One region of the Delftia sp. PE138 genome, then DNA from elsewhere that is predicted to be linked to it. Evidence: predicted binding sites of a transcription regulator. Region 1 holds the regulator's gene; the other holds the start of a gene.
The links. Region 1 encodes FNR, which switches genes on or off when oxygen is low (the NO sensors DNR and NnrR bind a similar motif). Its sites were predicted from a motif close to TTGATNNNNATCAA; they were not measured.
Positions count from the first base shown of each region.

Region 2: a site for FNR is predicted at 2,700-2,713, ahead of cyoA (ubiquinol oxidase subunit II). Genes of this name have one in related genera too.

Region 1 is NZ_JABEPN010000005.1:367,415-371,746, forward strand. Features, by position in the region: gene hemN (oxygen-independent coproporphyrinogen III oxidase) at 1-1,169, opposite strand, end outside; gene fnr (fumarate/nitrate reduction transcriptional regulator Fnr) at 1,331-2,050, shown strand; gene HFGMBDPB_RS19160 (hypothetical protein) at 2,132-2,419, opposite strand; gene HFGMBDPB_RS19165 (FixH family protein) at 2,602-2,916, opposite strand; gene ccoG (cytochrome c oxidase accessory protein CcoG) at 2,974-4,332, opposite strand, start outside.
Region 2 is NZ_JABEPN010000002.1:329,069-333,400, reverse strand. Features, by position in the region: gene alaS (alanine--tRNA ligase) at 1-296, opposite strand, end outside; gene HFGMBDPB_RS10430 (hypothetical protein) at 733-1,032, shown strand; gene HFGMBDPB_RS10425 (MFS transporter) at 1,173-2,510, opposite strand; gene cyoA (ubiquinol oxidase subunit II) at 2,808-3,854, shown strand; gene cyoB (cytochrome o ubiquinol oxidase subunit I) at 3,920-4,332, shown strand, end outside.

The sequences.
Region 1 (4,332 bases):
GGCTCGAACAACACGGCGCCCTGGCACATGATGGCCATGATGACGGCGCGCCGCACCAGATCATCGCGCGACAGTGCCAGGCCGCGCACCACGGGCAGGTGGCCGGCGTCGATGGCGTCGTAGTACTCCTCCAGCGTCTTGGCGTTCTGGCTGTAGCTGGCCCCCACCTTGCCGATGGCCGACACGCCCAGCGCAATCAGGTCGCAGTCGGGCTGGGTGCTGTAGCCCTGGAAGTTGCGATGCAGCCGGCCCTGGCGCTTGGCCACGGCCAGCGCGTCCTCGGGCAAGGCGAAGTGGTCCATGCCCACGTAGACATAGCCGCCCTCCATGAAGGCCGCGATGGAGCGCGAGAGCATGGCCAGCTTGTCGGCGCCCTGGGGCAGGTCCTCGGCCGCGATGCGCCGCTGCGGCTTGAAGCGCTCGGGCAGGTGGGCATAGGCATAGAGCGCGATGCGGTCGGGCCGCAGCGCATTGACCTGGGCCAGCGTGCGCTCGAAGGACTCGGGCGTCTGCTTGGGCAGGCCGTAGATCAGGTCCACGTTGATGGAGGCAAAGCCCAGCTGCCGTGCCGCTGCCACCAGCGCGAACACCTGCTCGGCCGGCTGCACGCGGTGCACGGCGATCTGCACCTGTTCGTCGAAGTCCTGCACGCCGAAGCTCAGGCGGTTGAAGCCCAGCTCCTTGAGCACGGCCAGGCGTTCGACGCTGACGGTGCGCGGATCGACCTCGATGGAGTATTCGCCGCCCGGCTCCAGCTTGAAATGCTCGCGCAGCAGGGCCATCAGCGTGCGCAGCTCATCGTCCGAGAAGAAGGTGGGCGTGCCGCCGCCCAGGTGCAGCTGGCTGACGGCCTGACCCTTGCCGCAATGGGCCGTGTGCAAGGCCATCTCGCGCGCCAGGTAGTCCAGGTAGACGGCAGCGCGATCGTGGTGGCGCGTCACGATCTTGTTGCAGGCGCAGTAGTAGCACAGCGACTCGCAGAACGGCACATGCACATACAGCGACAAAGGCATGGCCCGCGCTGCGGTACTCGATTTGCGGTGCTCAAGTGCCAGGATATAGTCTTCAGCACCGAAAGCCTCCACGAAACGATCGGCAGTGGGGAACGAGGTGTATCGGGGCCCCGGTACGTCGAAGCGACGCAGCAGCTCTGGGGTGACAGCGGTCATGGGTTTTTTCCTCTAATGTCGTCCACTGTGCCGCAGCCCATTGGCCGCGTCCTTGACTCATATCAAGAGTTGTTCGCGGCAGTGCTGCGACAATTTGATCCAACTCATCGCCATCCACGAGGTCACCGCCGGCGCACTGCTGCGCCGCTGATGTTTACTCCATGAACCTTCAGACCATCAAAGCATCCTGTTCCAATTGCAACCTGCGCGAGCTGTGCATGCCCATGGGCCTGGATGCCGAGCAGATGCAGCGCATCGACGACATCGTGGCCACGCGCCGCAAGGTCAAGCGCGGCGGCCTGCTGTTTCGCAACGGTGAGTCCTTCACCTCGCTGTACGCCATCCGCACGGGCTTCTTCAAGACCTGCGTGGCCACCGAGGACGGGCGCGACCAGGTCACGGGCTTTCAGATGGCCGGCGAGATCATCGGCCTGGATGGCATCGTCAACGACCACCACACCTGCGATGCGGTCGCGCTGGAAGACGCCGAGGTCTGCGTCATGCCCTTCGACAAGCTGGAGGACCTGTCGCGCGAGGTCACGGCCCTGCAAAACCATGTGCACAAGGTCATGAGCCGCGAGATCGTGCGCGAGCATGGCGTGATGCTGCTGCTGGGCAGCATGCGTGCCGAGGAGCGCCTGGCCGCCTTCGTGCTCAACCTGGTGCAGCGCCTGCACGCCCGGGGCTTTTCCAAGTCGGAACTGGTGCTGCGCATGACGCGCGAGGAAATCGGCAGCTACCTGGGCCTGAAGCTGGAGACGGTGAGCCGCACCTTCTCGAAGTTTGCCGAGGAAAACATCATCGAGGTGCGCCAGCGCCATCTGCGCATCCTGGACACGGACGCGCTCAAGCGCATCGTCAACAGCCAGCAGTGCCAGTGAGGCCGCAAGGCCCCACCCCCCGGCAATGAACAAGGCCCGCTGTCGCGGGCCTTTTTCATTGCCATTGCAGTGCACGCAGGTTCAATCGCGCCCCAGGCCCTGCATGGCCAGATTTGGGTCCGGCTCGGAGACCACGCCGTCGTTGAGATCGTGCGTGGAGCGTCCCAGCATGGTGGTCATGAGGCTGGACAGCATGGTCACGCCCCAGAAGGCGAAGAAGGCCAGCGTGTAGATTCCCTGCCGCGACCAGCCCAGGTCGCCGAGCCAGTGCAGCTCCAGCGGGTCCACGAAGGCGAATACCAGCATCTCCATCACGGCGGCGGCCAGAAAGGCCGGCCAGGCAATCCACATCCAGCGTTGGGCCAACATCAGCGATCTCCTTGAGCTGTCGAGGGGTGGCTTTCATTGTGCGCGCCGCCCGCGCACCGTGCCAAGCCCTGCGCACCCTGCACTGCCTGTAGGAAACCCTTGGCCCTCGCGCATGCTGGAGATGCCATCCACCATGCAAAAAAGGCCGCGACTGCGGCCTTGTGCACGGCATTTTCCTGCGTTCAGCGGTCCGTGGGATGGTCCTGCGCGGGCGTGGCCGCGTGGTTGCGGCCGGTGACCGCGGGCGCCAGGCTCTTGGGCACTTCACGCACGCCATCGGCACGCTCGTTGATGGTGATGCCATTGCGGTAATAGTCAGGATCGATCACGGGATCGGCGCCATTGATCGCAATGACGGCCGTGACCACGCCAGCCACCACGACGGCGGCCGGGCCGGCCACCACGAGCCAGACATGGGCGAACTTCCACCAGGGCTTGCCGGCGTCCGGATGCGAAGGGGCCGTGGCGGGCGCGGAGACTGCGGGACTGGAAGACATGGATAACCTCTTTCTTTCAAACAGCCGGCGCAGCCTGGGCGGTGCCGGCCAGACATATCACCGGGGCACCAGGAAGACGGCCTTTTCGGACGCGCGTCCCGCGCCTGAATGCACGGCATCGATATCGAAGAATACGGTGTGCGAGCCCGGCTCGGCGGAACCGTAGGGAATCTGCAGCCGCGCCGCAATGCCGCGCGTCTCGGCCGGGCCGACCTCGACCTCCTGCTCGGACGCCAGCTCCAGCCCGTCGAGGCCATGGGCGCTGATGCGGTAGCGCTGGGCCTGCTCGGTGGCATTCATGATCTGCAGGCGGTAGACATTTTCCAGCTTGCCGCCCGCGACGATGCGCGACAGCGACGCCCGGTCGCGTATCACGTCGACCTTGACCGACTGGCGCAGCGCCAGGCTCACGATCATGGCCATGCTCAGGCCGATCAGCACGGCCGAGTAGACCAGTACGCGCGGACGGAAGATGCGGCGCAGCACCTGGGCCCGCCGCCACAGGCCGGCCATGGCGTTCTGCGTGGTCAGCCGGATGAGGCCGCGCGGATACTCCATCTTGTCCATGATGGAATTGCAGGCGTCTATGCACAGACCGCAGCCTATGCATTCGTACTGCAGGCCGTTGCGGATGTCGATGCCCACGGGGCAGACCTGCACGCACATCTTGCAGTCGATGCAGTCGCCCAGGCCCTGGGCCTTGTAGTCCACCTTCTTGGTGCGCGGCGCGCGCGGCTCGCCCCGGCCCGTGTCGTAGCTGACGATCATGGTGTCGCGGTCGAACATGGCGCTCTGAAAGCGCGCATAGGGGCACATGTACTTGCAGACCTGCTCGCGCATGTAGCCGGCGTTGCCATAGGTGGCGAAGCCGTAGAACAGCACCCAGAAGACCTGCCAGCTGCCCTGCAGCGCCAGCAGCTCGCCGCCCAGCTCGCGGATGGGCACGAAGTAGCCCACGAAGGTGAAGCCGGTCCACAGGGCAATGGCAATCCACAGCAACTGCTTGAGCGACTTCTTCCAGAGCTTTTCAAAGGTCCAGCCGTTCTTGTCCAGGCGCATGCGCGCGCTGCGGTCGCCCTCGACCTTGCGCTCCACCCACATGAAGATTTCGGTGTAGACCGTCTGCGGGCAGGAAAAGCCGCACCACAGGCGACCGGCCACGGCCGTGAACAGGAACAGCGCCAGCGCCGAAATGATCAGCAGGCCCGCCAGGTAGATGAAATCCTGCGGGTACAGCACCAGCCCGAACAGGTAAAAGCGCCGCGCCCCCAGGTCGAACAGCACCATCTGGCGCTGCCCCCATTCCAGCCAGGGCAGGCCATAGAAAACCAGTTGGGTGAGAAACACCAGAGCCCATCGCCAGCGTGCGAAGACACCGCTGATGGAGCGCGGGTAGACCTTCTTCTCGGACTCGAA
Region 2 (4,332 bases), on a different contig from region 1:
TTGCCCAGCATCTCGAAGAAGGTGTGGTGGCGGGCGGTGTAGCCCACGTTTTCCAGGTCGTTGTGCTTGCCGCCTGCGCGCAGGCAGGTCTGCACCGAGGTGGCACGCGTGTAGGGGCGCTTGTCGGTACCCAGGAACACGTCCTTGAACTGGACCATGCCCGAGTTGGTGAACATCAGCGTCGGGTCGTTGCCGGGCACCAGGGGGCTCGACTCCACGATGGTGTGGCCCTTGGATGCGAAAAAGTCCAGAAAGCTCTTGCGAATGTCGGCAACGGTGAAAGTGGGTGTGCTCATGGTGTCTAGGAGTTCGGAGCGCGCACGCGGGGCGCTGTCCCTGGCGGGAGGGTGTCCCGTCGGGACCAACGCGCATTATAGGTTTGCCCCATCGTCGCGGCAGCGAGCCCCACCCGTCCCTCCATCGCGCACCTGGCCGAAGAAGGCCTCACCCCCCATCTGCCCGCCCTTGAGCGCGATCTCAAGCCCGCCGCTGGCCGGATCGCTGACATGCGCGCGCAACAGCGGCGCGCGACTGGCCGGTCCGCGGCGCCTGCAGCTGTGGGTGGCGCCCCATACGGGCCGCAGGGCCGACATTCTTGCGCTGGAGAAATGGCGGGTGCAGGAGATGGGGGAGATGGCTAGCACAGGCGATCTCGCCGTTCCCTGATCCCGCTCAGACTGCGCGCGATGGGCGCCCTGGATAATCGCCAGCCGGAACCACAGCAAGCACACCATGGCGCAACCACCGACACCCGAGCCTCATTCCGCCGAACCGGCCCAACCAGGCAAAAGCCGCATCGTGCCCTGGCTCATCGGCCTGCCCGTGGCCTTCTTCGCTGTGCTCATGCTGGCTGGCCAGTTGCTGTCCACGCCCGAAGGCGAGGCGCGCTGGGTGGAGCGCGAAACCATCAAGATCTGCCGCAAGGAAACCGCCAGGCCTGAGGCCGAGCGCAAGACGCGGCAGTTTGAATCGGTGCAGGACTGCGACAGGCTCGAATTCGACTTCAAGCAGCGCTACGGTGAAAACCCCTGAGGCGGAGCCGCAACGGAAAATGCCCCCACGCTCCCCTGCTTCGCAAGGTCCGCTGCCCCCAGGGGGCCAGCTTTTTGCCTTGGGGCGGCCCGGCGACAAAAAAGGCCGGCAGAGCCGGCCTTTGGCTTGCGAGGGCCCGTTCAGTCGCGCGTCTCGATGGCCCGGTTGATGCCCAGCGCCGCCAGCGTGCACAGCGCGCCCGACAGCAGATAGATGCCCAGCGCCACCAGTCCGAAGCGCGAGGACACGCCCAGCGCCACCAGCGGGGCAAAGGCCGCGCCGACCAGCCAGGCCATGTCCGAGGACAGGGCCGCGCCCGTATAGCGATAGCGCGAGGGGAAGTTGGCCGTCACCGTGCCTGCCGCCTGCCCGTAGGACAGGCCCAGCAGGATGAAGCCGACGATGATGAACACGTTGTTGCCCGTGGTGCCGCTGCCCAGCAGCCAGGGAGCCACAAAGCTGAAGATGCCGATCAGGCAGGCCATGGTGCCCAGCGTGTTGCGCCGCCCCACCCGGTCGGCCAGCCAGCCCGAAGCCATGATGGCGCCGGCCGCACAGAAGGCGCCAACGATCTGCACGCCCAGCACATGGTTCACCGACTGGTCCGAATACAGCGAGATCCAGGACAGCGGGAAGATGGTCACCAGGTGGAAGAGCGCAAAGCTGGCAAGGGCTGCAAAGGCACCGATGACCACGTTGCGGCCCTCGTCGCGCATCAGCGGCACCACGCCCATGGGCTCCAGCTCGCGCTGCGCCAGCAGCTCGGTGTAGGACTGGCCCACCACCAGGCGCAACCGGGCAAACAGTGCCACCACGTTGATGGCAAAGGCCACGCAGAAGGGATAGCGCCAGCCCCAGCTGAGGAACTCGTCGGCATCCACATGGGCATAGATGAAGGCAAACAGGCCTGCCGCCAGCACAAAGCCCAGCGGCGCACCCAACTGCCCGATCATCGAATACCAGCCCCGCCGGTTCTGGGGCGCCGACATGGCCAGCAGCGACGGCAGGCCATCCCAGGAGCCGCCCAGTGCAATGCCCTGGCCGATGCGCAGCAGCGCCAGCACGATGATGGCGTTCACGCCCGCCTGCTGGTAGCTGGGCAGGAAAGCCATGCCCACCGTACACACGCCCAGCAGGAAGAGCGCCAGCGTCAGCTTGGTCGCCCGGCCCCAGCGCCGCTGCACGGCCATGGACAGCGCCGTGCCCAACGGCCGCGCCACGAAGGCCAGCGCGAAGATGCCGAACGACATCAACGTGCCGTCAAGCTTGGAAAGATAGGGGAACAGCAGTGCCGGGAAGACCAGCACGCAGGCGATGCCGAACACGAAGAAGTCGAAGTACTCCGAGGATCGCCCCAGGATCACGCCGACGGCGATCTCGTTGGGCGTGACATCTTCGTGGGTGTCGGCGCGGGACAGAGATTCCTTGCTTTCGTAGCTTCCGTTGGGGAAGCTTGCAGTTGTGTCGAGGCCGCTCATAGATGGATGCTCCTTGTCTCGTCTCACTGACAGCTCCGTTCTACGCCCTCGCTTGATCTGGCGCAAGGCGGTTTCACCTCGACCGGACTTGGTGTTTTTCCTGCTGCGCGCGGCCGAAAAATGCGGCCTCCGGGCCGCCGGGACCCCGCTGCCTGCCCCGCCAGGTAGCAGAAAGTTCCCGGCTTCTCCTTGACGTTGGACAAAATGTCCAATGGACAAATTTATACTTCGTAATACATTTGCCCGGATCTTGTAATCCGCGTTTCTATGTAAACGCGCTCTTGTTGCGCCCCTAGCATGCTAAAAATCAAGGAACTCCGTGGGCCTGCGTGGCTCACCGCGGCCGCTTTGACAGCCAGTCTCACTGGCTGCAGCAAAGCCGTCGTGCTCAACCCGGCCGGCGATATCGCCGCGCAGCAAGGCAACCTGGTGGTCACGGCCACCTTGCTGATGCTGATCATCATCATCCCGGTGATCATCCTCACGCTGCTGTTCGCCTGGAAATACCGCCAGTCGAACACCGAGGCCCACTACGACCCCGAATGGCACCACTCCACCACGCTGGAGCTGGTGATCTGGTCCGTGCCGCTGATGATCATCATCGCGCTGGGCGCCATCACCTGGATCAGCACCCACAAGCTCGACCCCTACCGCCCGCTGGACCGCGTCTCGGCCTCCAAGCCCTTGAGCACCGATGTCAAGCCGCTGGAAGTGCAGGTCGTGGCCATGGACTGGAAGTGGCTGTTCTTCATCCCTGAAAAGGGCATCGCCACCGTCAACGAGCTGGCCGCTCCCGTGGATCGTCCCATCCACTTCAAGCTGACCGCCACCTCGACGATGAACGCCTTCTACGTGCCTGACCTGGCCGGCATGATCTATGCCATGCCCGGCATGCAGACCGAGCTGAACGCAGTGATCAACAAGACCGGTGTGTTCCACGGCCTGGCATCGCACTACAGCGGCGCCGGCTTCTCGGGCATGACGTTCAAGTTCCACGGCCTCAGCGACGAGGAATTCGAGCAGTGGGTTGCCAAGGCCAAGTCCGAAGGCAAGGCCCTGAACCGCGACACCTACCTGAATCTGGTCAAACCCAGCGAGCGCAACCCGGTCGAGCGCTTCGCCACCGTGGACGAAGGCCTGTACGACAAGGTGCTCAACCGCTGCGTCGAGGAAGGCAAGATGTGCATGCACCACATGATGGCCATCGATGCCGCAGGCGGTGAAGCCTATCTCAAGGCCGTGGGCATGAACCTGCCCCAGGATGTGTGCACGGTGCAAAACGCCGACCGCGTCGTGGCCTTCCTGGACCAGCGCGACGGCTCGGCCGCCAGCGCACAGCAATAAGCAGATAGCGGAAGCGGACGACGGCCAGCCCGCCGCCCGTTCCAAAACGACCTAAGAGACTCGATATGTCTGAACATACCTCCCCGGCACAGGCCCACTGGCTGCTGGGACGCATCACCTGGGACTCCATCCCGATGGCGCATGAGCCCATCGTGCTGGTGACCTTCATCGCCGTGGTGCTCGGCGGCCTCGGCGTGCTGGGCCTTCTCACCAAGTTCCGCCTGTGGGGCCCGCTGTGGCGCGACTGGCTGTGCAGCATCGACCACAAGAAGATCGGCATCATGTACATGATCCTCGGTCTGGTCATGCTGCTGCGCGGCTTCGCAGATGCGCTGATGATGCGCCTGCAGCAGGCCATGGCCTTCGGCGACAACCTGGGCTACCTGCCTCCGCACCACTACGACCAGATCTTCACGGCCCACGGCGTGATCATGATCTTCTTCGTGGCCATGCCCTTCGTGACCGGCCTGATGAACTA